DNA from 4 places in the Providencia sp. PROV200 genome. Region 2 is predicted to be linked to each of the others. Evidence: predicted binding sites of a transcription regulator. Region 2 holds the regulator's gene; each other region holds the start of a gene.

Region 1 (8,299 bases), 470 kb from region 2:
AGCAGGCAGAAGTGCAAGTGGCTAAGGCGGTGAGTAAACAGCGAACAGTTGAAGTTAAAAAACAAAAGCGTGAAAAACAGACGGTTGAACAAAAACAAGCGACTGATTCAAAGGCCAATGATGCTCCTGTCACCAGTGATGCGGCAGCACCACGACAGACTCAGAAAGTTGCCGCAGAGTTTAACAGCCAGTCACAATCGATAGATAACGCGAAGCGGCTGTGGGAAGCTCAAGTATTGGGGAAATTAAATAAATACAAGCGGTTCCCTGAAGAGGCCGTAAGGCGAGGGCGAGTTGGTCAATCAACCGTGACATTTACGGTTGATCCACAAGGCTTTTTGCTTGCTAGCGACTTGGTGAATTCATCTGGAACGCGGTCGTTGGATAGAGAAGCGTTGCAGGTGCTATCAAGGGCAGCACCGTTGCCTGAACCACCGGCCGAAATTTTAATGAATGGGCGGGTAACAGTCAGGATCCCTATTGATTTTACTCTTAATGAAAAATAGATTGGATTAATTATGCGTAATAAACTCACTGAGTTTTGTCTTATTACATCACTTGGTTTATATGCAGCAACGAGTGCTGCGGAGGAAAGAATGTCAGCGCCAATAGCCAAAAAACAGCCTCATACCATTACCACTCACGGAGATGCCCGTGTTGATAACTACTATTGGTTAAGAGATGACCAGCGTGAGTCTCCAGACGTTATCGAATATTTAACGCAAGAAAATAATTATACGCAGCAACAACTTGAAAAAGGTGAGCCGTTAAAAAAAGAAATTTACGATGAACTTTTTTCACGTATGAAGCAGGACGATGAATCAGTTCCTTATAATTATAATGGTTATACTTACCGCTCTCGAGTGGTTGCAGGTAAAAACTACTCTATCTATGAAAGGCGTCCGGTAAATAGCCAGGGTGAATGGGTTGTATTAGTTGATGGTAATGAACGTGCAGAAGGCACTGAATATTATCGTATGGGCGCATTAGCTATTTCGCCAGATAATACCACTCTTGCCATTGCTGAAGATCGCCAAGGGCGTAATGAATTTGTCGTGTCATTTCGCAAAATTGATGAGAGCGAGTGGCAAGAAAATGTGTTAACCAATACATCAGGTAATATTGTTTGGGCCAATGACAACCAAACGCTATTCTATGTGAATAAGGACAAGCAAACATTGCTTCCTTATCAAGTCGTTAGGCACCAATATGGTACACAGCAAACTCAAGACAAACTGGTGTATGAAGAAAAGGATGATACTTTTTACGTTAGTTTAGCGAAATCGACGTCAAAAGATTTTATTTTAATAGGTATCACGAGTACTGAAACTTCTGAATATCGGTTAATTGATGCAAATCAGCCACAAAATGACGCTAAAATCTTAAAACCACGTCAAGTTGGGGTTGAGTACTATCCTGATCATTTCAATGGTAAATTTTACATTCGTTCTAATCACCAACACCCATTATTTGGTTTATATATTGTAGATAATATTTCAGCGCCGTGGGCAAGCTTTATAGCCCCACGTGATGGGGTTGATCTTGAAGGTTTTGCTTTATTTAATAATTGGTTAGTTGTAGAAGAGCGCCAAAATGGCTTAGTAAATATTCGCCAAATCAGCTGGTTAACGCATAAAGAAAACCAAGTGAGCTTTGATGACCCAACGTATATGGCATGGATTAGTAATAACCCTGAGCCTGATACAGACACACTACGCTACGGCTACTCATCAATGACCACACCGTCTTCAGTATATGAAATTAATATGCTGACTCAAGAAGAACAGCTTTTAAAACAAGAAGAAGTTAAAGATTTTAATAAGCAAAACTACCAAAGTGAGCGTATTTGGGTTACCGCACAAGATGGAGTAAAAGTTCCGGTTTCCTTGGTTTATCGTAAAGATCTCTTCAAACATGGCCAAAATCCATTGTTAGTCTATGGTTATGGCGCTTATGGGTATGGCATTGATCCTTCATTTAGCTCATCTCGTTTGTCTTTACTGGATCGTGGTTTTGTTTACGCGATTGCACATATTCGTGGTGGTGGTGATTTAGGTAAAAATTGGTACATACAAGGCAAAACAATCCACAAGATGAATACATTTACTGACTTTATTGATGCAACCAAAGGGTTATTATCAGAAGGTTATGGTAAAGCAGGACATGTGTATGCCATGGGGGGTAGTGCGGGTGGCTTATTAATGGGCGCAGTAGTGAACATGGCACCTAATTTATACGAGGGGTTGTTTCCGCGGTTCCATTTGTGGATGTAGTGACCACAATGTTAGACCCATCAATTCCGCTGACCACCGGGGAATACGATGAGTGGGGTAACCCTGAAAATGAAGAAGATTACTGGCGAATTAAAGCGTATAGCCCTTATGATAATATCAAAGCACAACATTACCCACATATTTTAGTGACGACAGGGCTACATGACTCACAAGTTCAATATTGGGAACCTGCAAAATGGGTGGCTAAATTGCGAGATATTAAGCAAGGCAACTCATTATTATTAGAAACGAATATGAATGCAGGGCATGGTGGTAAATCGGGCCGCTTTAATGCATTAGATGATATTGCCCAAGAATATAGCTTTATTCTTATGCTTGAAAATAAAGATAAATATTTCCCTTATTTAAAATAATAATTAACCTATAAAAACTAGGTTATTTCAGGCCAACAACAATATTAATGACATTGTTGTTGAGCCTTTTCACAGGCTTTATTTGCTCTGTGTTAGCAGTGTGAGCGTATGACACACAGTACGTTTACAGGAATGGTTTAATGAATAATAAAACAATAATTATGGTTGCTGGTATTATTACGACTAGCTACCAAGGGATTGCTTTGGCTGAAAATACACAGCAGCAAAATAAGCAGAAAGAGGGTGTGGTTAATTTTAGCCAATTAAAAGTTTCGGGTGCGCAGAAACAAACGCCATTAGTCAAAGCATTGGAAAAACCGGGTGCTTATAGCGCGGTTGGTACGGAAAATAAATTGCAGTCGATGGATAAAATTATCCGTACCATGCCCGGTACCTATACTCAAATGGATGCCAGTCAAGGTACGGTAAATGTCAATATTCGCGGGTTAAGTGGCTTTGGTCGCGTGAATATGATGGTTGATGGTGTCACGCAAAGTTATTATGGTAATTCCCCAAGTAAGTACACTCACGGAATGCAGCCAAGTAATGATTTTGGCTCATTAATAGATCCTAACTTTATAGTGGCTGTGGAAGTAGAGAAAGGTCAGCTCAATGGCAGCAACAGCGTCAATGCACTGGCGGGGAGTGCTAATTTTCGCACTATCGGTATTGATGATGTGATCTTCAACAACAATTTATATGGCCTGCGTAGTAAAGCTAGCTGGGGAGATAATGGCCTCGGTTATAACGGGATGGTTGCGGTTGCGGGGAAGACATTATTACAAGATGATGGCTACTTTGGTGGTTTAATTGCAATTAGCGGTCATAATATTCCTGGTAGTTATAAGAATGGCGATGGGTTTGATAGTGATGAATTTGCCACAGATCCCTCATTCAAACAAAAGCCACAATCTCAATTGGCAAAGTTAAAATATAAACCGAATGACAGCCATGAATTAGAATTCAGTGGTCGTTTCTTGCAAAATAAACTAACCAGCAGAAAGATTAACAGTGATGATTATTATCTTAAATATAAATACACCCCATTAAATGAATTAATTGATGTGGAAATATTGGCAAGCCATGGAAATAATGAGCAAAAACTCCAAGGTGATCCTATTGGTGGTGCATATAGAGATGCCATCTCTAAAAATAAATCCGATAGTATTAATTTATCCAATACAAGCCATTTTTCTTATGGAGATGTGGATTATAAATGGCAAGTTGGCTCGAAATTAATGAAAACCAAATACAGTAAAGTTGCTCAGCCAGTTGAAGATCCAAACACTCAGATCAACAATCCATTTGCGCCAAGTGGAAAACAAGATATCGCGAGCCTATATACCCAATTTGAAGCAAAGTATGATATTTATACAGCGGTATTTGACCTTAATTACCTCAATTATAATGTGAAGGGCTATAAACCTGAGTGTGATGCAACAGAGAAATGTTTTCCTCAAGAAGCCAGTAATCTGAATATTAAAGATAGCGGTATTAACCCGGGTATCTTGTTATCCGCGCAACCTATTCCTGAATTCCAACCCTTTGTTAGCTATGCTCATTCAATGCGAGCGCCAAATTCACAAGAAGCTTTTTTCTCCTCAAATGGTGGTCAGAGCATGAATCCATTTCTTAAAGGTGAAAAATCGAAAACGTGGCAGGTTGGCTTTAATAGCTTAAAACCTGATTTAGTGGTGGAGGGCGACCAATTTAATCTAAAAGCATTGTGGTTTCATACTCAGGTTAAAGATTACATCACAAGTAAGGCTTTCATTCTTTGTCGTTCCAATCCACAGGATGAATTTGATTGGTGTTTAGTCAATGATGATGTATGGGATAAAGAGAATCCAACCATGTCTCAGCGAGCAGAAATGTATGTGAATGACCACCGAAATGTGAATCTGCGAGGGTATGAATTGCAAGCCAACTATGATGCAGGAGTATTTTACTCAATGATTTCCTATACCAAAGAGTCAGGGAAACAACCGGTTTCTATTAATAGTACCTCTGCATTTAGTGCTGGAGACTTTACGCAATTACCCGACTATTACCTAACATTAGACTCAGGTGTGCGTTTGCTGGATGAAAAGCTGACACTGGGTTCAACGATAACGTGGACAGGGCCGTCTAAGCGGATTAGCCCAATTCTTGATGCCGACCAAAATGGTGATGCGATGACGGAAAAATACGAAAAACAGCCAACCATTATTGATGTATATGCAGATTATGAAATCAATAAAAACGTTAAGTTGATGATGACCATTAACAATGTGACAAATAAAAACTATACCGATGCATTAAATCGTGCAAATTCGGGTGCAATTATGGAAGAACGAGGACGAAATAACGAAACGGGTAGAGGGCGTACCTATATGATAGGTGGACAGGTGCGTTTCTAATCAACATATAAATTTAACACCACTTATCTCGTTATTTTTATCGAGATAAGTGGATAAAATAATTATTTCGATACTCTTTTGGCTTTAACCTTCTCAATGTGGGTGACTTGGCTTTCAACCCAGCCATCATTAAGGCGAGTTCTCAGTGGTTGACCAACTTTCACTTGGCTGGTTTTTTTCAACACGGTGCCTTTAGAGGTTTCACTTATACTAAACCCGCGAGCTAGGGTCGCTAATGGGCTAACCGCTTCCATTTTCGAACAAGCCACTGCGAAACGTTGGCGGTAACTATTAACCAAACTCGTGACCATATTCTGCAAATGATACTGTGTCTGCTGCAACTGACGCTGCTGTTTTTGCAATTGAGGACGCAAATCATTTTGCAGTAAACGACGATTAATTTTCTCGAATTTAGCCGTTGAACTTTGTAGTTGCCGCGTCATCGACTGCGTCAGCTTTTGCTGCAATAGATTGAGTTGGTTATGTTGCCTCGCCAACCGCAATTGCGGGTGCTGTTGTTGTAGGCGATGATGCAAGCGTGCGAATCTTTGTTGTTGACCTGCTATATAGTAATCCACCGCTATTTCAAGGTGTTGCTGCGCTGATTTTAGCTGGCGGAGCATTTCCAATTGATTACGGCTAACAAGCTCAGCGGCCGCCGATGGGGTTGGCGCTCTTACGTCCGCGACATAGTCGGCAATGGTCACATCGGTCTCATGGCCAACAGCGCTAATTATAGGCAGTTGACTAGAAAAAATGGCTCTAGCAACGATTTCTTCATTAAATGCCCATAAATCTTCAAGTGAGCCGCCACCGCGACCGACGATCAACACATCACACTCTTGACGTAGGTTTGCTAGCTCAATCATTCGAGCAATTTGTGCTGGCGCCATCTCACCTTGAACGGCCGTTGGGTAGATGATGATAGGCAGGGAAGGGTCACGACGACGCAAAATATTTAAAATGTCATGCAGTGCCGCACCCGTTGCTGAGGTAATGATACCGACAGATTTAGCCGGGCTAGGGAGCGGTTTTTTATGAATAATATCAAATAAGCCTTGTGCGCTTAGCGTTTGTTTTAATAGCTCAAAACGCTGTTGTAGTAAGCCTTCACCAGCTGGCTGCATGCTTTCAAGAATTAATTGATAGTCGCCTCGCGGCTCATATAAGGTGACGGTCGCTCTGACTAACACCTGTTGGCCATTCTGAGGACGGAAAGTGACTCGCGCATTTTGCCCACGGAACATGGCTGCACGAACCTGAGCCCGATCATCTTTTAAGGTGAGATACCAATGACCGGAACTTGGCTGCGAAAAATTAGAAATTTCTGCGGTTAGCCAAATACGACCCATTTGGTTATCAAGAAGTTCTCGAACTGTCTGGTTAAGCTTGCTAACAGAGTAAATTGCGCTATTTTGTGATGTCGACATGTGAGCCAGATCAAATTTTAAAACAATGACTTAATCGATAGATACTAACGCAGCCATAAGAGTTATCAAGTTTTTTTTCAAAAAAACGCTGGAAGCAACCGTTTTCGGTGTGTATAATGCCGCGGCAATATTTTATACCTTTCCATAACGCTGCCTGGTGGGATATTGCCTATGTTACGCATTAAAAAAGAAGCACTAACTTTCGACGACGTTTTACTCGTTCCTGCACACTCAACGGTATTACCAAATACTGCAGACTTATCAACTCAACTGACTGCAAACATCCGCCTGAACATTCCTATGCTTTCTGCAGCCATGGATACTGTCACTGAATCTGATCTTGCTATCGCATTGGCACAAGAAGGTGGCATTGGCTTCATCCATAAAAACATGACTATCGAGCGCCAAGCGGAAGAAGTTCGCCGTGTGAAAAAGCATGAAAGTGGTGTGGTTACTGACCCTGTCACCGTAACGCCAGATACGACCATTCGTGAAGTGCAAGAAATGGCTGAGCGTAATGGGTTCGCGGGTTATCCTGTTGTTGCTAAAGACAACTCGTTAGTCGGTATCATTACAGGCCGTGACGTCCGTTTTGTGACAGATTTAGACCAACCTGTTACTGCTGTGATGACGCCAAAAGAGCGTTTAGTGACCGTCAAAGAAGGTGAAGCACGTGAAATTGTTTTACAAAAAATGCATGAAAAACGTGTTGAAAAAGCCTTAGTGATCGATGATAACTTTCATTTGTTAGGGATGATCACCGTAAAAGATTTCCAAAAAGCAGAACGTAAACCAAACGCGTGTAAAGACGAGCAAGGCCGTTTACGTGTTGGTGCTGCGGTTGGTGCTGGTGCAGGAAATGAAGAGCGTGTTGATGCACTGGTGGCCGCTGGCGTTGATGTTTTATTAATTGACTCATCACATGGCCATTCAGAAGGCGTATTACAACGTATTCGTGAAACCCGCCAAAAATACCCTGAATTACAAATCATAGGCGGTAACGTTGCAACAGCTGAAGGGGCTAAAGCCTTAGCAGATGCAGGTGTTAGCGCAGTTAAAGTGGGTATTGGTCCGGGTTCTATTTGTACCACTCGTATCGTAACAGGTGTAGGTGTACCGCAAATCACAGCGATTGCAGAAGCGGCAGAAGCACTTGAAGGTACGGGTATTCCTGTTATTGCGGATGGTGGTATTCGTTTCTCAGGCGACATCTCTAAAGCTATCGCAGCAGGCGCAGCCTGTGTGATGGTCGGCTCAATGTTCGCAGGAACAGAAGAGTCTCCTGGAGAAACTATTTTATTCCAAGGCCGTACTTACAAAGCATATCGTGGTATGGGCTCACTTGGTGCGATGTCTAAAGGTTCGTCAGACCGCTACTTCCAATCGGATAATGCGGCAGATAAATTAGTGCCAGAAGGGATTGAAGGCCGTGTCGCGTATAAAGGCCGTTTAAAAGAAATCATTCATCAACAAATGGGTGGTTTACGTTCCTGTATGGGGCTGACAGGTTGTGGTACTATTGATGCATTAAGGACAAAAGCAGAGTTTGTTCGTATCAGTGGAGCCGGTATCCAAGAAAGCCACGTCCATGATGTTACTATCACGAAAGAATCTCCAAACTATCGTTTGGGGCAATAATCGATAAAATTTCTCAGGGTGGCGCATTCGTTCGATTGCGTCACCGATTCTTATTTTTGACTTGAATTTTTGGAATTCTCCTCAAATGACAACAAATATCCATAAACATCGCATTCTTATTCTTGATTTCGGCTCGCAATATACACAGCTGATCGCCCGTCGTATCCGTGAAATTGGCGTTTACT
Region 2 (8,299 bases):
TGATTGATTCGACAAGCTATACTTTAGGAGATCGTTTGGCAATCGACCTGCTCAAGATCTTGATTATTTTTATTGCCGCAGCGTTGCATAAAATAACCAATGGTCATTGGAATAATGGTAACCGCCATGACACCCGTTGTTGCTAACAATGGGTCTAAACTCAGGGCTGAAACAAGTAGGCTTGCTAAGAAACATAGACCTAATTGTAAGGCATTTTGCAATGCAGCTGCTTTACCACTCGCGCTAGGAAATGCATTTAGTGCTTTGGATACTGCAATAGGATAAGAGGCCCCGTTCATTGCCGCCATAAAGCAAAATGGGATCAATATCATGGTTAATGATGGTGTGGTATAGATGGCCATGATAAATAAAATAGACATGCTTACCGCGTAACCAATTAATAATAATGGAAATAGCGTTTCTGCGCGAACTTTTGCTAATAAAATGCGGCAGCCATATCCACCAACAATAAAGGCTAAAGTTTGTGGAATATAGCTCAAACCAATATCAGCAGGGTTGAAGCCCATGTCACGTAAGATAAAAGGTGACCCGGTTAACCAAGCGAAGAAACCCGCGCTACAGGATGCATAAACCAGCACGTTACCGCTGAAAACAGGGGAACTGAGCAAGTTTGAGAAAGAAATCTTAGTTTCTGGTTGGTTATCATCAGTTATTGTTTTAACTGAAACATTTTTCAAAAAGAGTGTCGGTAATAAAAGTAGTATGCCCACCGCCATTAGGATCAGGAAAATTGCTTCCCATGTTTGGTGCTCTAGAACCCATGCTCCTAATAATGGGGCTAAAGCCGGGGATAGCGCGACTAGTGGCATGATAGAAGCAAAGACTTTCTGGGTATTTGCCTCATCATAGCGGTCGATAACAAGGGCTTGCCATAAAACTGCCGCGGAGCAGACCCCAACAGCCTGTAAAAAACGTAGTGTTAATAGCTGTGTTGCGGTTTCGACCCAATAAATGGCTAAGCTACTGATAATGAAAATAGTTAAGCCCACAATTAGCACAGGCTTACGGCCAAGTTTGTCTGATAATGGCCCCCATAATAGCTGAGCAAAGGCAAAACCAGCTAAAAAAATACTGAGAGAAGCACTGATGGCGCCTTCAGAGGTATGCAAGGTGTTTTGCATAGCGCCAAATGCAGGTAAATACATATCAATGGCTAAAAAACCTAGCATACTAAGTCCTGCAAGGTAAACCATAAAACCCGGAGAATTTTTTTTCACAGTATTCGACATAATTATTACTTATCTGATATTTAAAAAATTGTTAATGATGATGTCATTGTATAGGCTATTTTTTTAGGTTGTGAAACGGTAATATTTGGATCTTGCCATCAAAATTTTTGAAAGGAGAGGTTATGTGGTCTGCGCATGCACTCGAAGTGATTGATGCAGTTGCTCGAACTGGAAGTTTTAGTGGTGCTGCTGATGAATTGCACCGTGTACCTTCTGCAATCAGTTATACCGTCAAGCAAGTTGAGGAATGGCTTGCTGTTCCTCTATTTGAACGCCGACATCGCGATGTTGTTCTGACAGAAGCAGGGGCGATATTTATTAAGGAAAGTCGTTCTGTTATCAAAAAAATGACAGATACAAGACATCAATGCCAGCAAGTTGCAAATGGCTGGCGCGGGCAATTTAGTATTGCTGTTGATTGTATTGTTAAACCCCAAAGGACAGAACAATTACTTATTGATTTTTATCGTCATTTTCCCGATATTGAACTTTTTATTCACCCTGAAGTGTTTAATGGAGTGTGGGATGCACTTGCTGACGGACGTGTAGATGTTGCGATTGGAGCGACTCGAGCGTCCCCGATAGGCGAAAGATACAGCTTCCGTGATATGGGTTTTATGCCGTGGATGTGTGTCGCAAGTCCAGAACACCCATTAGCCCAAATAGGTGAGAAACTGACTGATGACCAAATGAGAGAGTACCCGAGTTTGTGTCTCGAAGATACCTCTCGTAACCTTCCCAAACGTGATACTTGGGCACTTGATAACCAACGTCGGCTTGTCGTGCCTTACTGGGAAAATGGTTTAGCTTGTTTGGTTAATGGGCTATGTGTTGGAATGGTACCGGAGCATCGAGCAGCTCCGCTTTGTGAAAAAGGCCAATTAGTTGAACTAGCATTAGCACAGCCATTTCCACCCAGTCCTTGTTGTTTAACTTGGGTGGAAAATAGTACATCACCCGCGCTCCGTTGGTTATTGGATTACCTTGGTGATAATGAAACGCTCAACGCAGAGTGGCTTTCAACTTAACGATTTGTCTTATCGACGATAATCGATAAATGGCCCGTCAGCGACAGAGCGACGCTCTACAAGGCGAGGGTGAACTTCAATTGTTTGAGCATCTTCGCGCTTATTAATGATACGGTCGAGCAGCATGGTGAAGGCCATTTGGCCTAAACGCTCTTTGGGTTGGTGGATAGTGGTCAATGCTGGTGTGAAATAGCGCGCATTTCGCACATTATCATAACCAATAATTGAAATGTCTTGTGGAACGCGTAGCCCCATTTCATCAGCCGCACAAATGGCTCCCATCGCCATGATATCGCCACCACAAAATACCGCAGTAGGACGTTGTTTATGGCTTAAAATTTGCATCATTGCTTTATAGCCAGATTCAGGTTCGAAATCACCTTGTACTATCCACTGGTCTTTCAGTGTGATCTTTGCTTCTTCCATTGCTTTTTTGAAGCCTGTTAAGCGGCCGATACCGGTGTTTCTTTCAAGCGAGCCAGGGATCACACCAATATCACGGTGCCCACGGTCAATTAAATAGCGGCCTGCAAGATACCCACCATGGAATGAATTATCAATAATACTGTCTGTAAAATCACCTCGGGAGGTTCCCCAATCCATCACCACCATTGGGATATTACGATAGTCTTCAAGCATACTAATTAACGTATCTGGATATTCAGAACACATCACAAGTAGGCCATCAACGCGCTTTTGCGCTAACATTTGCAAATATGCTTTTTGTTTTCCCAAATTATTATGAGAATTACAAAGTATAAGTGTGTAACCTTTTTCATAACAACTATTTTCAACTGATTCAATTACTTCTGCGAAATAAGGGGCTTCGCTTGAGGTTGCGAGTAAGCCAATCGACTTTGTATGATTAACTTTTAAACTACGGGCAACCGCACTTGGCGAATAATTAAGCTCTTTAATTGCAGCCCAAACCGCAGCCTTGGTGTCATCAGCCACAAAGCGCGTTTTATTAATAACATGGGATACGGTTGTGGTGGATACGCCAGCGCGCTTCGCCACATCTTTAATCGTTGCCATGGGGGAAGAAAACTCCTGACCAATAACCGGTCTCTATAATAATTCTTGTTAAAAAATTACCTGCATATTGATGCATTGATCCTTTGCTGGCAATAACTTAGCGATTTGTTGTCGATTTTGTCTGATCTAGCGCAAAAACGAAAGAAATAATTGATGTTATAACATGTGATATAGACACTAGTTTTACTTTTTTAGATATGTATACTTAATAACCTTAATTAATGAGTGGTTATTTGTTAATTCAATGACATTAAAATGAGAGGAACTCATGGATACAGATTTTAAATATGGATTGCTTGCTGCATTGGGCTCATTAGCACTGATTATTTTTCTTGCTGCACATATTTTCTGATTTTATTCCAGCCTCGAGTAGGTGAAATAAAAGGGCGAGTACATCTCGCCCTTGTCAATTTAGTCTTTGTTTCGATACTTGCTAGAGGACTATGCTAAGTTTGCTTCCACAAATTTCCAATTAACCAGTGCCCAGAAGTTTTCTAAGTATTTAGGGCGGGCGTTGCGGTAATCGATATAGTATGCATGCTCCCAAATATCAACGGTTAACACAGGTTTGTCGTCACCAGAGATTGGGGTCGCAGCATTCGATGTATTGACGATTGCAAGGCTACCATCTGCTTTTTTTACTAACCAAGTCCATCCAGCACCGAAGTTTTTGGTTGCGGCATCAGTAAACTGAGCTTTAAATTCAGCAAAAGAACCGAATGCTTTATTAATCGCTTCCGCAACTTTGCCTGTCGGCTCGCCACCAGCGTTTGGCGCTAAGCAATTCCAATAGAAAGTGTGGTTCCAAACTTGTGCCGCGTTGTTAAAAACCCCAGCTTCAGAAGTTTTGATAATTTCTTCTAAAGATTTTCCTTCAAAGTTAGTACCTTTGATGAGGTTATTTAAGTTAACAACATAAGTGTTGTGGTGTTTACCATAGTGATATTCTAAGGTTTCTGCAGAGATATAAGGTTCTAAAGCATCTTTTGCATACGGTAAAGCGGGTAGTTCAAATGACATTGCGTACTCCTTGATTGCTTTTATATCAAAATACTCAGGGTGTTTGCTCTTAAAATGAGCAAAATAATATGTCACAGCTTATCATTAGAGTTTCGCCTATTGGCGATATGATACTTAATATATTAATAATAGCACGATCAACCTTACAAAGGTAAAGGTAATGATGCGGCTAAGATGCTAACAGATAAATAGAAAAATTACAGATAAAAATCATATAGATATTGTAGGTGGGGAACCTAAGTACATTAAATTTCAGTTCTTACCTAGAAATAGCTACTTGTTTGACTTAGGTAAAGAGAAGATAGAAAAGGTGCCTTTTTGTTTTTTGGAATGTTATAGTAATGCCCCTATAAAACTGGCATATTGTATGAAACAATTCAGTTTCTTATTATATCAGTCAATGTGTTCTGTTAAGTTGAGGTAGACTCTCAGTTACCGGCTGACTGCAAAACCTGCATCTTTGTTTTAAGGAAGTTAAAAATGACAACTATTGAAAGAATTGAGCGCCAAATTAAAGAAAACCCAATTTTATTATATATGAAAGGCTCTCCTAAACTTCCGAGCTGTGGTTTTTCTGCTCAGGCAGTACAAGCTCTGTCTTCTTGTGGTGAACGTTTTGCCTATGTTGATATCTTGCAAAACCCAGATATTCGTGCGGAACTGCCAAAATATGCAAATTGGCCAACTTTCCCTCAACTGTGGGTTGATGGTGAGCTAGTCGGTGGTTGCGATATTATCATGGAAATGTTCCAGCGTGGTGAGCTGCAATCTCTAATTAAAGAAACGGCTGATAAATACCGTTCAGCAGATGAAGCTAGCGCAGACTGATTTAAACAATAAATAAAAGACTAAAAAACCGTATTTGGTAAAAGCATTGATGACTTTCTACTAAATACGGTTTTTTTATATTATTGCTATTGATAAAAAGTTATTGAGAATCTTCAATAATTGGCCAGCCACCCAATTTTTTCCATTTATTAACAATTTCGCAAAATAGCAGAGCGGTGCGATTCGTATCATACAGGGCGCCGTGTGCTTGTTTGCCATCAAATGGGATACCTGCAGAAACACATGCTTTTGCTAAAATTGTTTGACCAAATGCTAAGCCACTTAATGCCGCGGTATCAAAGGTTGCAAATGGATGGAACGGGTTACGTTTTAAACCTGCTCGTTCGGCGGCATTCATGACAAAACTGTGATCAAAATTTGCGTTATGAGCAACAATAATTGCGCGATTACAATCAGTATTTTTCATGCCTTTGCGGATGACTTTAAATATTGCATGAAGAGCCTCATATTCGCTAACAGCACCGCGTAGAGGGTTAGTTGGATCAATTCCAGTAAAGGCAAGAGCGGATGGCTCAAGATTTGCGCCTTCAAAAGGTTCTACATGAAAATGTAATGTTTCATCCATGGAGAGCCAGCCGTCTTTATCCATTTTTAAGGTGATGGCTGCAATTTCTAACAGGCCGTCAGTTTTTGCATTAAACCCACCTGTTTCAACATCAATAACGACAGGATAGTATCCCCTGAATCGGTTCACTAGGGCATTTGGATTGTTTTTTTCAGACATTAGGACTTTCAGTTTTAGTTTTCTGGTTGGATGACATTATGCCAAAACCAGTAAAAATTTGCAGGTAAAGGGTGATAAAAGTTTAGGTGTTAGAATAGGCACCTAAACTTTTAGATTATATAGCTAATTAATGGCCTAAGCCTTTACTTGCGCTTTTGTTTTCGATCAGCTCAATTTTATAGCCATCTGGGTCTTCGACAAATGCAATTATAGTTGTTCCGCCCTTAACTGGGCCTGCTTCACGTGTTACGTTACCACCTGCACTGCGGATAGCATCGCAGGTTTTTGCAACATCATCGACACCTAAGGCGATATGACCATATGCGTTACCCATATCATATTGGTCAACCCCCCAGTTATAGGTTAGCTCTATCACAGCGCCTTCACTTTCATCGCTGTAACCAACAAATGCGAGAGAGTATTTATACTCTGTATTTTCACTGGTTCTTAATAAGCGCATACCTAACACTTTTGTGTAAAAGTCAATAGAACGCTGCATATCAGTAACACGTAACATAGTATGGAGTAAGCGCATTTTTAAACCTCTTGGAATCAGCCTGAATCGATTTATCTATTAATATAACGTGCTTAAATTAATAAATACAATGATTACAGTTTGTTTTTTGAACAAATAATGGTAATACTCATTTCTAGGAGTATATCATACATTTATGGTGATTTTTTCTTTTTAAGGGGAAAGTTATGGCTGAACAACTTGAATTTTTTGAGATCCCCAGCCCTTGCCGTGGTATATGTCAAAGTAATGAACAAGGCTATTGTCGAGGTTGCTATCGCACTCGTGATGAGCGCTTTAATTGGTTAAAGTTTTCGGATAGTGAAAAACGAAATGTACTTCGTTTATGTCGTCAACGCCATTTAAGAATATTAAATAAAAAAATAGCTCAAGAAAATACCATCGATACACAACAACAACTTTTCTAGTTTTCTGTTTGAAAATAATGATAAAAAATCAAATGTTTTATTTTCAATATAAATTAATCCTCAATAAATTATTAGCATGCTATTTATTTCTTAGTTTATATTTCAATGAAATTTTATTTATTAAAAATTAGTATAGGTTAAATTAAAATGACTGTAATTAACATGATTTTAAGATTAACTATATTTGTTTGTTTTTTAAAGGCTTATGAAGCATTGTTTTTTTTATTGTTATTCACGACTGCTATAAGAGCTAAAATAGATAGATCAAAAAGGAGAGTGCGGCTATTCTTATTAATAAGATAATTGATAGATTATCTCGTTAAACTCAGGTTGAAAAAATGTAGGAATCAACGACATATTAATTAGAGTTATATCGCATAATAAATCAGCTATTGTAACTAGATATAGGTATTTAATGGCTAATATATAAATAAAAAGTTGTAAATATAAAGGGAAATTAATATATAATCCAAAAATAATATGAAGATGGTATATTTTTTTGACATTATAATTATATAAAGGAGGGTAAATTGGAATCACAAATTGGGACAGAGTTATCACGTGTTGTTCGCATGTGGAGAGCATTAATCGACTATCGTTTGAAGCCTCTTAAACTAACACAAACACATTGGGTGACATTACATAATATAAGTCAACTACCGCCTGAACAATCTCAAATACAGTTAGCGAAAGCGATTGGTATTGAACAGCCTTCATTAGTAAGGACTCTAGACCAATTAGAGGAAAAAAAACTTATTTCTAGGCATACTTGTACAAATGATAGGAGAGCTAAAAGGATAAAGTTAACGGAAGAATCTGAACCCTTTATTAAAACGGTAGATCAAGTCATAAACAATACGCGTATAGAGATATTGAATAATATTAGTAAAGATGAACTTTATCAATTATCACAGTTACTTATGAAGCTTGAAAAAAACATTTTAAGATTACAAAATGATTCATGATGTGAAAATAATATACCTAACTAATAAATAGTGTGCTAATCATTAAACTAACAATTAAGTAATCGGCCTATGTGATTTGTATGATGGTGAAATAGAAATAGGCAATGGGAATAATAATTACACCCAGTTATGACTTTTTATAATTCATTGCCTTTAAATATAATTAAAGCTGTTAATTATATTTACCTACGGTTTTCTAATTGTTAGCTGGATAATTTATTAGTGCGTATTAATTAATAATAAAAAATTTATAAAAAAGGGGGGGGGAAGTAGCTTTTAGGCACGAAAGCAAGGGGGTTATTTGTAAGCAAGAAACTGTATTACCTAAAAGCGATACATGATGAATATAAAATATAATTATATAACATAAAGTAACTATATTATTCAGCAATATTATTTTTAAGGCATACTCACTGGCTAATGTCGGTGAGTATACCTAATTTAGTATCGTAAGATTACCGAGGAGACACAGTCACTGTATTTCCG
Region 3 (8,299 bases), 500 kb from region 2:
CTCGTTTCGCTGAAAAAGAGATGTTGAACTTCACTTTATTATCAGATGAAGACCACCAAGTATGTGAGCAATTTGGAGTTTGGGGTGAAAAACAATTCATGGGGAAAACCTATGATGGAATTCATCGTATTAGCTTCCTCGTTGACCCTACTGGGAAAATAGAACACGTCTTTGACAATTTTAAAACCAGTAACCACCACGAAATCGTGCTTGATTACATTAATACACACGCTTAATCATCACGGCATAGTGCTGTATGCCCCCATACAGCACTATTCCTAACCTATTTGGTTGATTCTGTTGTTTCTTCCGGCCATACATGGATAACCGCTTTAATCAGCGTTGCTAATGGTATTGCAAAAAATACCCCCCAAAAGCCCCATAACCCACCAAAGATCACAACCGATAAAATAATCACAAGTGGATGTAAATTCACCGCTTCAGAAAACAATAAAGGCACAACAACGTTGCTATCCAAACCTTGGATCACTAAATATGCCAACATTAAGTACCAAAATTCGCTGCCAACACCAAACTGAAAGAGTGCAACAATCACCACAGGGATCGTAGCCGCTACCGCACCAATATAAGGGATTAATACCGCTACGCCGACTAGAACCGATAACAATACGGAATAACGCAAGTCAAAATAAGCTAAACATAAATAGGTCGCCACCCCAACAATCACCATTTCTGTAACTTTTCCTCGTAAGTAGTTGGTGATTTGTTCATTCATTTCAACCCAAACTTTTCCTACTAACAAACGGTTTTTGGGTAACAATTTAAGAAAACTTTTGCTAATACGTTCTTTATCTTTTAAAAGGAAGAATGTCATCAATGGCACGAGAACTAAGTAAACGGCTAAAGTAAAAATACCAATTAACGAAGCCACTGACGCTTTCACCACTGAATCTGCAATACCTGACATACGGCTACGGAGGTTATCGGCCATCATATCGATGATGCCAACATCCACTAATGCAGGGTATTGTTCTGGAAGTTTCTGTGCAAATTCATTGAACCTGTTAACCATATTTGGTAGATCGGCCATCAAATTAATTCCTTGCTGCCATGCTGTCGGCGCAATAATTAAAATAACCATGGCACTTATTCCTGCAAACAAGGTCAAAATGATACCGACAGAAACTGAGCGGGATAGCCCTATGCGCTGTAATAAGTTTGTTGGCCATTCAAGCAAATAAGCTAAAGCAATTGCCGCCAGCAATGGCGCCAGTATACTGCTGAAAAAGAAGATGATCACAAACCCCGATACGAGTAATGTAAAGAGGGCTATGGCTTGTGGGTCCGCAAAACGCCGACGATACCACTGTAAAAACAATTCCAGCATTTATTGCTCCTGGGGAATAACACAAAGGACAGTTCCTAAAGTAACGAAAATTATACCGAAGAACAGATTTTACGATAGCTTTTGCTATCATGTGTTTTAAACTTTTCGCATTTTTAAGTGCCTTACTTAAAGTACACCCGAAATAAAGTCGGTACTTACCCTAAATTAAAATGTTGTATGGGATACTCACGTTTCATGAAGAAAAATTTAAAATGTCCATTATTGGCTTTCATGATCGCTGCGCTAATGAACGGTGCAGTTTTACCTGCTTATAGTGCAATTGAAGATACCTTACCCGATATAGGAACGACGGCGGGAGGCACTCTTAGTATCAACCAAGAAATTATTATGGGAGATGCTATCACACGCCAAATACGTGCCAGCACCCCTCTTATTTATGACCCGCTGTTAACCCAATATGTTAACAAACTTGGCATGCGGTTAGTGAAAAATGCCGACTCAGTTAAAACACCGTTTAAGTTCTACTTAGTTAACAACCCCAATATTAACGCATACGCCTATTTTGGGGGAAATGTCGTGCTGCACTCCGCATTGTTCCGGTACAGCCAAAATGAAAGTCAGCTAGCCTCCGTCATGGCGCACGAAATATCTCACGTTACACAAAGGCACCTTGCGCGAATGATGGAAGACCAAAAGAGCACCACGCCTCTCGCGATTGCTGGGACTATTGGTTCTTTACTGTTAGTCATGGCAAACCCTCAAGCTGGTTTTGCAGCATTAACCAGCACGATGGCTGGGGTGCAGCAAGGCATGATAAGCTTTACCCAAGCCAATGAGCAAGAAGCTGACCGTATTGGCTTGCAAACATTACGACGCTCTGGCTTTGACCCACACGCCATGGCTGATTTTATGCAAACCATGTCAGACCAAACCCGCTATATGTCTAAGCCCCCTGAAATCCTGCTAACGCACCCCTTACCGGATAGCCGTTTAGCGGATGCCAGAAACCGCTCGAACCAATACCCTAAAGTGAGTGTGCCTTCATCACTGGATTTTATGTTAGCCAGAGTCCGTATTTTGGCCATGTATAGCACCGAGCAAAAACATGCTTTAGACCAAATCATTGAAAATTACGGGAAAGGTTCTGCACAAGAACAAATTGCGGCTCAATATGGGAAAGCTTTACTCCTTTCCCAAGACAAAAAATACGCAGAAGCAGGTAAAATCCTGACAGAGCTATTAGCGAAACAACCCGATAACCCTTGGTTTATCGACAGTATGACAGATGTCGATATTGAACAGCATCAAGTTGCTAGAGCGGTATCCCGCTTACAAAATGCATTGAAAAAAGCACCAAAAAACACCGTATTTATGGTCAACCTAGCTAATGCGCTAATTAACAATCATCAGTATAAAGAAGCGACAACTTTACTGAATAAATACACATTTGATTACCCTGATGACCCAATTGGTTGGGATTTACTGGCAGAGGCATCCGCAAAACAAGGTAAACGTACTGAAGAACTTGCTGCTTACGCAGAAGGGATGGCATTACGAGGTAATTACGACATTGCGATTAATTATCTCAGTGATGCGAGCCGCCAAAGCCGTTTAGGCAGTTACGAGCAACAGCGTTATGACGCTCGCATTGATGCACTTCGAAAACTACAATTACGCGATCAAAATGCAAAACCGTAAGGAATTAAATAATGACGGATTCAATTAAGATTTATCACAACCCACGTTGCTCTAAAAGCCGAGAAACGTTAGCGCTTTTAACAGATAAAGGCATTACGCCAACCGTGATCGAGTATTTAAATACGCCTCCAAGCGTGGCTGAAATCAAAAAACTGCTTGAAATGTTAGGGTTCAAAGATGCACGTCAATTAATGCGTACCAAAGACGAGTTATATAAAGAATTAAAATTAGCCGATGACTCTTTAACTCAAGCACAACTCATCAAAGCGATGCATGAGAACCCTAAATTGATTGAACGACCTATCGTTGTGAATGGGGATAAAGCGCGTTTAGGGCGTCCACCTGAGCAAGTGAGTGAAATTTTATAACCGCTATTTTGGCAGCTGTACAGCTGCCAACTCGCTTAGCCCGCTAAAGTTTTAGAATATCTTTTACGAAAGGGATCGTTAATTTGCGCTGAGCAACGATGGATGCGTGGTCAAGTTTGTTTAAGATATCAAACAAGGTTCCCATTTTTCTATCTAAGCGTTTTAATACGAAACGGCACACATCTTCCGGTAATTCGAAACCACGAATACGAGCGCGTAATTGAAGAGCCCAAATCTTATCTTCATCACTGAGTGGATGCAGTTTATAAATTTGCCCCCAATCAAGGCGAGAGGCTAAATCAGGTAATTTCAGTTCGATTTGCCGAGGTGGCCTATCCCCAGTGATTAATAAACAAGTTCGGCCAATTTCCAAAATACGATTATATAGATTGAAAATCGCCATTTCCCACTCTTCATCACCCGCAATACACTGAATGTTATCAATACAAACGAGTGATAAATGCTCCATCCCGTCTAGTACTTCAGGGACAAAATATGCACGTTTATCTAAAGGGACATAGCCTACTGCGATGCCTTGTTCAGACAGTTCAGCACAAGCCGCATGCAATAAATGGCTTTTTCCACCACCTTCTCGCGACCAATAATAGATATAACTACCGTGTGGTTGATTAATAGCAGACTGAATAGCAGACAGCAACGCCCCATTTTCCCCTGCATAAAAGCTTGCAAAGGTTTCATCATCTGGCAGATATAGTGGTAATGAAAGCTGTGATGGTGTGTTCAGAAGCGCCTCTGGCTGTACAAATCAATTTTCATCTCGCAGTTTACCATAAAAAATACGGATAGATGAATAAGAACGGTGACCAAATGCCGCTCGAACAACCGAACGGCAATAAGGAAAGTCACATGGCTTATTTTTTATTGCTATCAAGCTCTTGCACTTCAGATGTCACAAACTGCTTTTCAGGCCTAACAAACGTAATAAAGCGGAACAATAATGCCATAAAGATCCCGACTATCGTTGCCAACGCCATACCCTTGAGTTCAGCTTGACCTATATGGATAACCGCACCACTGACACCAATAATTAAAATCACTGAGGTTAAAATCAAATTCTGTGGCTTGTTATAATCGACTTTTGAATCAATCAATACGCGAATACCTGATGCACCAATCACCCCGTATAATAAGAGTGAAACCCCGCCCATTACAGGAACCGGCACTAATTGAATAGCCGCGGCTAACTTACCGACACAAGATAATAAAATGGCGATAATTGCAGCGCCACCAATCACCCAAGTACTGTATACCTTGGTAATTGCCATTACCCCAATGTTTTCACCATAAGTCGTATTCGGTGTTGAGCCAAAGAAACCTGAAATCACTGTAGAGAACCCATTGGCAAACATTGAGCGATGTAAACCTGGCGATTTCATTAAGTCACGTTCAACAATATTCGCAGTGACCACTAAGTGCCCTACGTGCTCAGCAATTACCACTAGAGCCGCAGGTAAAATAGTTAAAATGGCAAACCATTCGAAACGTGGTGTATAAAATGTCGGGATAGCAAACCATGGGGCTTCAATGACAGGGGTGAAATCCACAATACCCATAAAATAGGACAATGCATAACCCGCTAAAAAGCCAATCAAAATCGGGATTATAGATAAAAACCCACGGAAAACGACAGCGCAAAGAATAGTGACCGATAACGTCGTCAAGGAGATAATTAACGTATTTGAATCAACCACTGCACCATCTTTAGGTAAAAGCCCAGCCATACCTGCAGCGGTTTGAGCAAGCTCTAAACCGATCACAGCCACAATTGCTCCCATTGCCGCTGGGGGAAACATCACGTTGATCCACCCTCTTCCCGCAACTTTAACAATCAATGCAACGATACAGAACAACACACCACAAATAATAAAGCCGCCGAGCGCCAGCTCATAACCTAATGGTAATAAAATCAACACAGGGGAAATGAATGCAAAGCTTGAACCTAAATAAGCTGGGATCTGCCCTTTACAAATAAATAGATACAGCAGCGTCCCTATTCCATTAAACAGCAAAATTGTCGCGGGGTTTACACCAAACAGAATGGGTACGATAACGGTTGCGCCAAACATAGCAAACAGATGTTGAAGGCTCAGTGGGATAGTTTGTAATAATGGCGGTCTTTCTTCAACACTGATGGTGCGACGAGTCATGTGACTTTATCCTCTTTTAGCGAAGTGGCTAATCACTGAGTAAGCAGTGAGTCTCTACAATTAATCAAAAAAAAGCCGACTTCTCAGTCGGCTTATCATTATTTAGTACCAAATATCTTGTCGCCCGCGTCACCGAGACCCGGAACGATATACCCCTCTTCATTTAAATACTCATCAATTGAAGCGGTGTATAATTCAACATCTGGATGCGCAGCTTCTAACGCTTTTAAACCTTCTGGCGCTGCAACAAGGACTAAGATTTTAATCGAGGTACAACCCGCATTTTTTAACAAATCAATGGTAGCAATCATTGAGCCACCCGTTGCTAACATTGGGTCAACGACTAATGCCATACGTTCTTCAATGTTAGAGGCGAGTTTTTGGAAATAAGGAACAGGCTGAAGTGTTTCTTCATCACGATAAACACCTACCACACTAATACGTGCACTTGGAATACTATCTAATACACCATTCATCATACCAATCCCAGCACGGAGAATGGGTACTACAGTGATTTTCTTACCTTTAATTTGTTCTATTTCTACAGGACCACACCAACCATCGATAGTCACTTTTTCAGTTTCAAGGTCAGCAGTTGCTTCATAAGTCAGTAGGCTACCAACCTCTGAGGCCAGTTCACGAAAGCGTTTAGTGCTTATATCATGATCTCGCATCAGGCCGAGTTTATGTTTAACGAGAGGGTGTTTTACCTCAACGATCTTCATGGGTTTCTCCTACTATTTAAGACGGCGGCGGACAAAAAAATCGCCGGATTATACCTCTTTTAGCTTTGGTTGCCACTAGATAACACTTGATTTTGGTCAAAACAACAGCGATTAACACAATTTTTTCTAGGATCATACCTTATCTCAGTTAAGTTGAAATTGGCTAAACCGCAAATTTGATTTAAATAAAATCATTTATTATTTTGCTGTACGACGACTTAGCAATCCTCTTTTTTGATCGCGAGTACTAAAAAAATTTCCAACACAAAGCTATCGCAAACGTTTGCCTAGCCTGTTAGAATAATGTCAATGATGTTATTTTTCTCAAAAATGTAATTGCCTTGGGGGCCGTAGTGACTGATAAAACCTCTCTCAGCTATAAAGATGCCGGTGTTGATATTGATGCGGGTAACGCCTTGGTTGAACGTATTAAAGGTGTCGTAAAAGAAACCCGCCGCCCTGAAGTGATGGGCGGGCTTGGGGGATTCGGTGCATTATGTTCCCTGCCACAAAAATACCGTGAGCCTGTTTTAGTTTCAGGCACTGACGGTGTCGGTACAAAATTACGCTTAGCAATGGATTTAAAACGTCATGACTCCATTGGGATTGACCTTGTCGCTATGTGTGTCAATGATTTGATCGTTCAAGGTGCAGAGCCTCTGTTCTTTCTTGATTATTACGCAACAGGTAAACTGGATGTTGATACCGCTGCGAGTGTGATTACGGGTATCGCTGAAGGTTGTAAACAATCGGGTTGCGCGTTAGTTGGTGGTGAAACCGCTGAAATGCCGGGGATGTACCATGGAGAAGACTACGATGTTGCTGGTTTCTGTGTTGGCGTTGTCGAGCGCTCAGAAATCATCGATGGCAGCAAAGTGAGTGCTGGAGATGCTTTAATTGCTTTAGCGTCTAGCGGCCCGCATTCAAATGGTTATTCGCTGGTTCGCAAGATCCTCGAAGTCAGTCAAACCAACCCAGAAAAAACGCAATTAGATGGGAAACCTTTAGCTGACCATTTATTAGAACCAACACGTATTTACGTTAAAAATGTATTAGAGCTGATCGCAAACAGCGATATCCATGCCATTGCACACATTACGGGTGGCGGGTTCTGGGAGAATATTCCTCGCGTACTGCCTGACAACACACAAGCAATTATTGACGGTAGCAGCTGGCAATGGCCTGCTGTCTTTAACTGGTTACAGCAAGCTGGCGATGTGAGCACTCACGAAATGTACCGTACCTTCAACTGTGGAGTCGGTATTGTTATTGCGCTACCACAACAGGAAGTGGCAAATGCGCTTGCTCTGCTGAACAAACTTGGTGAAAACGCATGGCAAATCGGTACCATTGGCACATTACCCGCGGGTGAAGAGCAGGTTGTGATCCGCTAATGAAAAAAATTGTTGTCCTCATTTCTGGCAGTGGCAGTAATTTGCAATCATTGATTGATAACTGCCACTCAGGGGCAATCGGCGCTCAAATTGTTGCGGTCATTAGCAATCAAGAAAATGCTTATGGCCTTATTCGAGCACAACAGGCTGGGATCCCAGCCTGTTATTTAGATGCGAAACAGTATGCAGACCGCCAAGCCTATGATGCCGCCTTACTCGCATATGTTGACCAGTTTCAGCCCGATTTAGTCGTATTAGCCGGTTTTATGCGCATTTTATCAGCCCAATTCGTCAACCACTTTGCGGGGAAATTACTCAACATCCATCCTTCTTTGTTACCTAAATATCCTGGTTTACACACACACCGTAAAGCATTGGAAAATGGAGATAAAGAACATGGTACATCCGTTCATTTCGTTACTGAAGAACTCGATGGCGGGCCTGTGATTTTACAAGCTAGAGTGCCTATCTTTGAACAAGATAACGAAGACGATATTATCGAGCGGATAAAAACCCAAGAACATGCGATTTATCCATTAGTCGTTGAGTGGTTCATCAGTGGCCGATTAGTGATGGATAACGGTAAGGCTTTGTTAGATAATAATATTTTACCGCAACAAGGTTACGCTAACGAATA
Region 4 (8,299 bases), 1.3 Mb from region 2:
CAATCCCATTTGCGGCCAAAGACCCGATTCGCGTTCTTCCTGTTTGCATTATTGGTGGCGCAATAACAGGGGCGCTATCCATGTACTTTGGTATTCAGTTAATGGCACCTCACGGTGGTTTATTTGTGCTGTTAATACCCGGAGCTATTAATCATGTATTGATGTATTTATTCGCGATAGTGGCTGGTACGGTGGTTTCAGGTGTGCTTTATGCCATTGTCAAAAAAGCGACACCTAAAGAAGCCCAACAAGCAATGGCGAGTATCGCTTAATCACACAACTTTAAGTTCCATTCCTAGTCCCTGTTGGTAGTCTTACTTCCCCCTTAACTGGGGGATTTTTTATCCATTTAATCACGTCCCTATGAGGTTTGCCGCATATTCATCATTAAAATGAAGTAGAGAAACACCGTTATGAGATTGATATAACTCTGATTTTGCTCTAATCTTAGCTTTTTCATCCCCGACTTTATCCGCGTAATTGGATAACTCATACCAATCATTTTTTTCAATTACCATTTCAGACCAGTTTGTGACATGTACAACTCTCATAGAAACTGATTTTCCATTTTTAGCAATACATACTGTACGGTTATCAATATCAAGATAACCCAATTTATTTTCAGATAAAGCACAAGGAAAAGAGGAAACTATATATTCGCCATATTGCTTAATTTTGGGATGACTAAAATATCGAGGAACATTATTCTCCAAAAAACTATTATCTGACGCTAAGACGAGTAAAACATCTGGTGCATTAGTGAGTAATTCATCGAAATGTTTTGTTAGATGCGCTATATTCACTGGCGTTTTTTCAACAACAGTATTCGCATTTATGGTTCCCTGAGAACGTATTTCCCCAATCTCAAATTTTTTGACCGTATTCCTAGAACTTGGTTTTACTCGGGTTTCTACATTCACTGTTTTATCTGTATGTTTAATTACTCTAATTAATGTGCTAAACCAATTATATAAACGATTTTTTAATTTATGCGTATTACTAGGCCTCTTAACATTAGTGCTATTTATTAATCTAATAGTGTCATATACTTTATTTCCTCTTTTACTATCGTGCACTCGAAAAAAATTAAAGTTCGCGTTAATTGTATTAACCTTTTTAGACATAATCCCCCCTATATTATTGTTGTTAATTTAAACTATGCTTCATTAACAACGATTATTTTATAAGTGAATAATCATGTCTTTCAAATTTAGCCATCCAAATAAAAGCGGCTAGATATCTATATCTAACCGCTTAAATATTTATAACTTTTTTAACTCAATTAGCATTCGAAATATGACTAATATTAATACGCTAAATAGTTCGTGTTGTGGCTAGGCGCCGAACACGGATAACTTGGGGAGCATACAAAAGTATGTGACCCAAGTAGCCAAGTGATGACAACACCGCCACAACGCGAAATATGACGCGTATTATTTGCGACGCCACGTAGTGCCAGATGCACCATCTTCAAGCACTATCCCCATGGCAGTAAGTTCATCACGAGCCGCATCCGCTTGCGCCCAATCTTTATTCTTACGTGCATCTAGACGTTGTTGAATTAATGCCTCAATTTTTGCCACTTCCGCATCATCTTCAGTTTGTGCGCCGCCTTTTAAAAAGACTTCTGGGTCTTGTTCTAGTAAACCCAGCACGCTTGCTAACTCACGCAATTGTGCAGCCATACCATTTGCTGCTGACATATCTTCTGATTTCAGGCGGTTAACTTCACGAACCATATCAAATAATACCGAATAGGCTTCAGGTGTATTAAAGTCATCATTCATTGCTTCAATGAAACGTGCTTTAAATTCATCACCACCAGCAGGTACGGCTGACTTATCTGTACCACGTAATGCCGTGTACATGCGCTCAAGCGCGGTACGTGCCTGTTTCAAGTTCTCTTCTGTGTAATTAAGTTGGCTGCGGTAATGGCCTGACAACAGAAAATAACGCACCGTTTCTGCATCGTAATACTCAAGCACATCACGAATAGTAAAGAAGTTATTGAGAGATTTAGACATTTTTTCTCTATCGACCATCACCATTCCTGAATGCATCCAATAATTCACATAAGGACCATCATGGGCACAGGTCGATTGAGCAATTTCATTTTCATGGTGAGGGAACATTAAATCAGAGCCGCCACCGTGAATATCAAAATGGTTACCTAACGTTTTACTGTTCATAGCCGAACATTCAATGTGCCATCCAGGGCGGCCTAAGCCCCACGGGGACTCCCAGCTCGGCTCCCCCTCTTTAGACATTTTCCATAAGACGAAATCCATCGGATTGCGTTTTACATCAGCCACTTCAACGCGAGCTCCCGCTTGTAGCTGTTCTAAGTCTTGACGTGATAACTGGCCATAGTTTGGATCGGTTTTCACCTCAAACATAACATCGCCATTCGTCGCGACATAAGCATGACCACGTGCAATCAAGCTTTGAGTTAATTCAATAATTTCATCAATATGACGAGTTGCTCGTGGTTCGCTATCTGGACGCAAAATATTCAATGCATCAAAATCTTTGTGCATTTCAGCCAACATTCGCGTTGTGAGCTCTTCTACGCTTTCATTGTTTTCTGCAGCACGTTTAATGATTTTATCGTCAATATCGGTAACGTTGCGTACATAATTTAAGTCGTAACCCAAATAACGTAAATAACGGCTAATTGCATCAAACGCCACAAATGTACGGCCATGGCCGATATGACACAAGTCGTAGATAGTGATGCCACACACATACATCCCAATCTTCCCTGCGTGGATGGGCTTAAACTCTTCTTTTTGACGACTTAGTGTATTAAAAATTTGTAGCATCTGAACTTTTCCATTTATTTGAAAAATGATTATCGATTTTTACCGATAAAATATCATGTTATTGAACCCCGATCATCTTAAGAATGCAAGGGTTTACCCCGCTTCCTTTTCAGTTTACTCATTGGGTTTAATACACATCTATTATGCTATAAAACTGCCGACTAAGCTTCCTTCCGCTTCAAGTCAGGTTTTATCTGTGATATAAACGTGCTGATCTCAACGCTTACGCAAGTTAGCGCACAAAAAACAATTATTCAGGATAGCTATTATGGTTACATTTCATACCAATCACGGTGACATTGTTATCAAAACGTTTGACGATAAAGCCCCCGTTACTGTCGAAAACTTTTTAACTTACTGCCGTGAAGGTTTTTACAATAATACCATTTTCCATCGTGTTATTAATGGCTTCATGATCCAAGGCGGTGGTTTTGAGCCGGGCATGGAACAAAAAAACACTAAAGCACCTATCAAAAATGAAGCTAACAACGGTGTAAAAAATACCCGTGGTACTTTAGCAATGGCTCGTACAAACGACCCACACTCTGCAACAGCACAATTTTTCATCAACGTGGCTGATAATGACTTCTTAAACTTCCGTTCAGAACGCCCTGACGGATGGGGTTACTGCGTGTTTGCTGAAGTGGTTGAAGGTATGGACGTTGTTGACAAAATCAAAGGGGTCTCAACAGGCCGTAGTGGCTTCCACCAAGACGTTCCTCGCGAAGACGTCATCATTGAAAAAGTGACTGTCAGCGAGTAAACCTGAACGCATGTCCACTTACATCATTGCAGATTTGCATTTGAGTGAAGATGAACCGGCGATCACCGCCGGTTTTATTAATTTCATTCAACAGCAAGCCATCCATGCCGAAAGCCTGTATATTCTCGGTGATTTTTTTAATTATTGGGTGGGCGATGATGATACCAATCCGCTACATCAGCAAGTTGCCAACGAACTAAAACAGCTCACTGACCGTGGAGTTCCTTGCTATTTCATTCATGGAAATCGGGATTTTTTAATTGGTAAACGCTATGCGAAACAGTGTGGCATGACCATACTCCCACAAGAAACATTGCTCGAACTTTATGGTAAGCGTATTTTAATTCTGCATGGTGATACTTTATGTACCGATGATGCCGCCTATCAAAATTACCGTAAAAAAGTTCACACACCTTGGATCCAACGAGTATTTTTACTACTCCCTCTCTTCATACGTCGCCGTATCGCACAAAAAATGCGGCAAAACAGCCAATATGCAAGCAGCATGAAAGCCGAATCGATTATGGACGTCAATTCAAAAGCCGTTATTGATGCATTACAAAGGCACCAAGCGCAATGGATGATCCATGGTCATACTCACCGGCCTGCCATTCATGAGATAAATGTTGGCGGTAAATTGCATTATCGGGGTGTATTAGGTGCATGGCACCACGAAGGTTCCGCCTTTGTGATTAACGAGCAAGGCATTGAACTGATTTTCTTTCCCTTTGAGTAAGTTCGCCTAACTAACCATTTTCAATATATTTCCATGCTCGTTTGCTTAATTATTAACCACGCAAACGTTTTCCTTACTGCTTTACCATGATATGATCAAGCCAATTCAATTTCCCACCTCAGGGTGATGTTTTTTTTCAATACAGGAAAGCACCAAATGACTGCCCAAGTTCCTGCTCAATCTGCGGCAAAAATCGCCATTGTTATGGGTTCTAAAAGTGATTGGACGACCATGCAGCACGCGGCTGATGTATTATCTGAACTCCAAATTCCTTTTCATGTCGAAATCGTCTCTGCACACCGCACACCAGATAAACTATTTTCTTTTGCTGAAACCGCCAAAGTGAACGGCTTTGATGTGATTATTGCAGGCGCGGGTGGTGCCGCACATCTACCAGGAATGATTGCCGCTAAAACATTAGTCCCTGTTTTTGGGGTTCCGGTGCAAAGCGCTGCATTGAGTGGTGTTGATAGCTTATATTCTATCGTGCAAATGCCTAAAGGTATTCCTGTTGGTACGTTAGCCATCGGTAAAGCAGGTGCCGCAAACGCAGCGCTGTTAGCCGCACAAGTATTAGCGATAAGTGATACTGCTATTTTCAATCGCCTCACCGCATGGCGGGAAGCGCAAACCAAAGATGTGTTAAACAACCCAGATCCGAGGAACGCCTAATGAAACCCGTTTGCGTTCTTGGTAATGGCCAATTAGGCCGTATGCTGCGCCAAGCTGGCGAGCCATTAGGCATTGCCGTCTTTCCTGTTGGGCTTGATGCCGAGCCGGAAGCGGTTCCTTATCAACAAAGCGTCATCACCGCGGAAATTGAACGCTGGCCAGAAACCCCACTAACAAAAGAATTAGCTCGCCATAATGCCTTTATTAATCGTGATATTTTTCCACGTTTAGCGGATAGGTTTCCACAAAAAAGCATATTTGATAACTTAAATTTAGCTACCGCGCCGTGGGCGTTACTTGAATCCCCTGAGCAATGGCCTGAACTTTTCGCCACCTTAGGTGATTTTTTGATCGTGAAACGCAGAACGGGCGGCTATGACGGCCGCGGCCAATGGCGTGTTCGCCCCGGCGATGAAAAAGAGCTACCAGCAGAAATTTATGGTGAGTGCATCGTTGAACAAGGTATCCCATTTGATGCCGAAGTTTCTGTGATTGGGGCGCGTAATGCTGCGGGTGAGTCTGTTTTTTATCCGATCACCCATAATTTGCACCAAGAAGGTATTTTGCGGACAAGTGTGGCTTTCCCTAAGTCAACTAACCCACAACAAGAACACGCTCAAGCCATGCTTAGCGCGGTCATGGATGAGTTAGGATATATTGGTGTGATGGCCATGGAATGCTTTGTCGTAGGTGATAACCTACTGATTAACGAGATTGCGCCTCGAGTACACAATAGCGGCCATTGGACACAAAATGGCGCATCCATTAGCCAATTTGAGCTGCATTTACGTGCCATATTAGACCTACCGATGCCGTCACCTGAAGTGTATAGCCCTGCTGTTATGGTCAATTTAATCGGTACTGATGTAAATATAGACTGGCTGAGCTTACCCCTCGTTCACCTTCACTGGTATGAAAAAGAGGTACGCCCTGCTCGTAAAGTTGGCCATTTAAACCTTTCTCATAGTGACCACGACCAGTTATCTGCAACACTTAACGCATTGACTTCACTTTTGCCAAATGAGTACAAAAGTGGCATTGAGTGGGCAAATGCAAAATTAGACTGGTACTCTCATCAATAAATAGGGAAAATAGCCCTATTCGATGCCCGAAACTATTTTCGGGCATTATGCTATTTTCGCCGTCATCCAGAAAACAAATATCCTGATTTAAGGTGTGCGGCATTACTGGAGTCAATATGTCCTCGCAGACTTTTAGTCCGTTTTATCAGTGGTGCATTCTTATTCTGTTAGGGCTGGTTTACTTTTTAGCCACCGCGACAACCTTTACCTCTCTTGGTGTGGTTTTACCTGAGATGATAAGTGAGCTCAAATGGAGCTGGAGCGAGGCTGGATTTGGTTTTACGCTGCTGGGCTTAACCTGTGGACTGGCGAGTTTCCTCCCGTCTCTGTTGATCCGTAAAGTCGGTGTACGGGTTACTTTATTGCTAGGCACCAGTGTATTTGTTGCCGGCTTTTACAGTCTGTATTCCACCCATGCCATTAGCACCTATTTTTTAGGCACAGCATTAATTGGTATTGGTTTCACCTTACTCGCCACCGTTCCGGGGACTTACGTACTTTCGCGGTTATTTGAAAAACAATCCCTTGCCTTTGGGTTATATTTCACCATCGGGGGCCTGGGGGGTGTTGCAGGCCCTTGGATTTACTTTTACGCATCAAACCAATTAGGCTCATGGCGCATGCATTGGGTTCTATGTGCCGTTTATCTTAGCATCGTCACGTTAATCACGATTTTTATGCTACGTGAAGGTAAAAAAGAGCAAGAGCACGCAAAAAAGGTGATGCAGAAACAAGTTAGTGATGCAAGTAAGCCTATTTATCGCACTGCTGAAGTATGGACCGTCGGCAGAGCGCTACGGACATGGCAGTTCTACTTGATTGCTGCGACTTATACCTCGTTTTTATGGTGCGGGATCACAGTAAACAGTTTTGCCGTTGCCCATATTGAAGAGCGTGGATTTGGTATGACGGTTGCGGTTTCATTACTCAGCACAATGGCTTTCGTTAATGCATTTTCAAGATTTATTGGTGGGGCGGCGGGTGAATGGTTAGAACCGAAGAAACTATTAATCGGTAGCCTAATTATCATGGTGTTAGGTGTTATTTTCCTCAGTATTGCCACCTCATGGCTTTGGCTTATTCTGTTTGTGTTATGCGTGGGTATTGGCTACGGCATGACCTTTTTGGCATCCAGTGTTTTACTGTCAAATTATTTTGGTCGAGGCCCATACCTAGAGCTATTTTCTGTGGTGAATTTAATCTCAACCGTTGCCTGTTTAGCGCCTTTCATTGCCGGTGGTATCAAAGACTTAACTGGCAGTTTCACCCCTGCATTTTTGGTTATTGCCGCGCCTGTTATCATCATTTTATTGCTTACTTTGATGATGAAGCCCCCTGCCCTCTATCACAAATAAAAAATCCCGAGTGATTAACTCGGGAAAAATTGAAACCAAAGGGAAAATAAGCTTAAGACCAGATATTGGATCAAAACATAGCGTTTATTTGCGCCTCCGAAAACCAAACAGAGGCGCAAAATTAATTAAGGTTTTAACAACTCGGGGACTTTTAATAAGATAAATTCGTTATCATCCGCTTTATTTGGTTCGCGGCTAGATGAAAACGGAAAATTATTGTCATTACCAACAATAATGTGTTCACTATCAACCACATCAACGTTTTCAATGGTGAAGAATGGGAAGGTAAACACGCCATCATTTAGCGGCTTTCTTGCCATATTATTCGGGTCTTTGATATTCATCAAATCAATATAAGCCTGCTTATCTACTGGTTTGCCTATATTGTTATCTGAAAATTCAATACGATAGACTCGCTTAAATTTAGCGAGATTACTGAAGCAATTTTCCGTATTAGCACTTTTCGTCCCACAAGCTTTATCTGCCGTGCCTTCACCATTATCACGCTCAATAATTAAGCCGTGGGTATCATCAATGAGATTGAAATCACCAATGGCATTTTGATTGTCTTCAAAGACATACAACCAGCTTCTACCCGTCCAATCTTGTTTTTTTACATCAAACTCAAGAATACGTGCTGCGCGTTTGCCCTCAACATTCTCATAGTCTTGCTTCTCATCAAGCCAAATCGCACCTTCTAGCATTGGATAGAGCTTAGAACCGTCTGGTGATGAAGCCATACCTTCAAAACCTTTCGAACGATTAACTTGGAAAGTTACTTTATCTGCAGGTTTACCCGGTGTTATGATTTGATAGTGATCAGGAGAAACCACTTTCTTTCCATCAACTTGTGTTTCAAACAAGGCTAA

Evidence for each region. Region 2 encodes PurR, which represses purine synthesis genes. Its sites were predicted from a motif close to CANGCAAACGTTTGCNTG; they were not measured.
Region 1: a site for PurR is predicted at 6,568-6,585, ahead of guaB (IMP dehydrogenase). Genes of this name have one in related genera too.
Region 3: a site for PurR is predicted at 6,541-6,558, ahead of purM (phosphoribosylformylglycinamidine cyclo-ligase). Genes of this name have one in related genera too.
Region 4: a site for PurR is predicted at 4,379-4,396, ahead of purE (5-(carboxyamino)imidazole ribonucleotide mutase). Genes of this name have one in related genera too.

Annotation. Positions count from the first base shown of each region.
Region 1 is NZ_CP096307.1:2,287,977-2,296,275, reverse strand. It holds gene M1E86_RS10540 (energy transducer TonB family protein) at 1-506, shown strand, start outside; partial or broken gene M1E86_RS10535 (S9 family peptidase) at 519-2,647, shown strand; gene M1E86_RS10530 (TonB-dependent receptor domain-containing protein) at 2,788-5,046, shown strand; gene xseA (exodeoxyribonuclease VII large subunit) at 5,109-6,476, opposite strand; gene guaB (IMP dehydrogenase) at 6,648-8,114, shown strand; gene guaA (glutamine-hydrolyzing GMP synthase) at 8,200-8,299, shown strand, end outside.
Region 2 is NZ_CP096307.1:1,819,997-1,828,295, forward strand. It holds gene punC (purine nucleoside transporter PunC) at 24-1,250, opposite strand; gene punR (DNA-binding transcriptional activator PunR) at 1,373-2,278, shown strand; gene purR (HTH-type transcriptional repressor PurR) at 2,288-3,313, opposite strand; gene sodB (superoxide dismutase [Fe]) at 3,755-4,333, opposite strand; gene M1E86_RS08355 (Grx4 family monothiol glutaredoxin) at 4,814-5,161, shown strand; gene rnt (ribonuclease T) at 5,262-5,906, opposite strand; gene gloA (lactoylglutathione lyase) at 6,034-6,441, opposite strand; gene M1E86_RS08370 (DUF1289 domain-containing protein) at 6,609-6,848, shown strand; gene slyA (transcriptional regulator SlyA) at 7,379-7,813, shown strand; gene M1E86_RS08380 (glycine zipper 2TM domain-containing protein) at 8,269-8,299, opposite strand, start outside.
Region 3 is NZ_CP096307.1:2,315,373-2,323,671, forward strand. It holds gene bcp (thioredoxin-dependent thiol peroxidase) at 1-236, shown strand, start outside; gene M1E86_RS10645 (AI-2E family transporter) at 284-1,348, opposite strand; gene M1E86_RS10650 (beta-barrel assembly-enhancing protease) at 1,544-3,007, shown strand; gene arsC (arsenate reductase (glutaredoxin)) at 3,019-3,375, shown strand; gene hda (DnaA inactivator Hda) at 3,419-4,120, opposite strand; gene uraA (uracil permease) at 4,248-5,543, opposite strand; gene upp (uracil phosphoribosyltransferase) at 5,642-6,268, opposite strand; gene purM (phosphoribosylformylglycinamidine cyclo-ligase) at 6,622-7,662, shown strand; gene purN (phosphoribosylglycinamide formyltransferase) at 7,662-8,299, shown strand, end outside.
Region 4 is NZ_CP096307.1:3,104,978-3,113,276, forward strand. It holds gene fruA (PTS fructose transporter subunit IIBC) at 1-272, shown strand, start outside; gene M1E86_RS14340 (hypothetical protein) at 354-1,124, opposite strand; gene cysS (cysteine--tRNA ligase) at 1,434-2,822, opposite strand; gene ppiB (peptidylprolyl isomerase B) at 3,091-3,585, shown strand; gene lpxH (UDP-2,3-diacylglucosamine diphosphatase) at 3,596-4,321, shown strand; gene purE (5-(carboxyamino)imidazole ribonucleotide mutase) at 4,478-4,993, shown strand; gene purK (5-(carboxyamino)imidazole ribonucleotide synthase) at 4,993-6,075, shown strand; gene M1E86_RS14370 (CynX/NimT family MFS transporter) at 6,192-7,430, shown strand; gene M1E86_RS14375 (esterase-like activity of phytase family protein) at 7,556-8,299, opposite strand, start outside.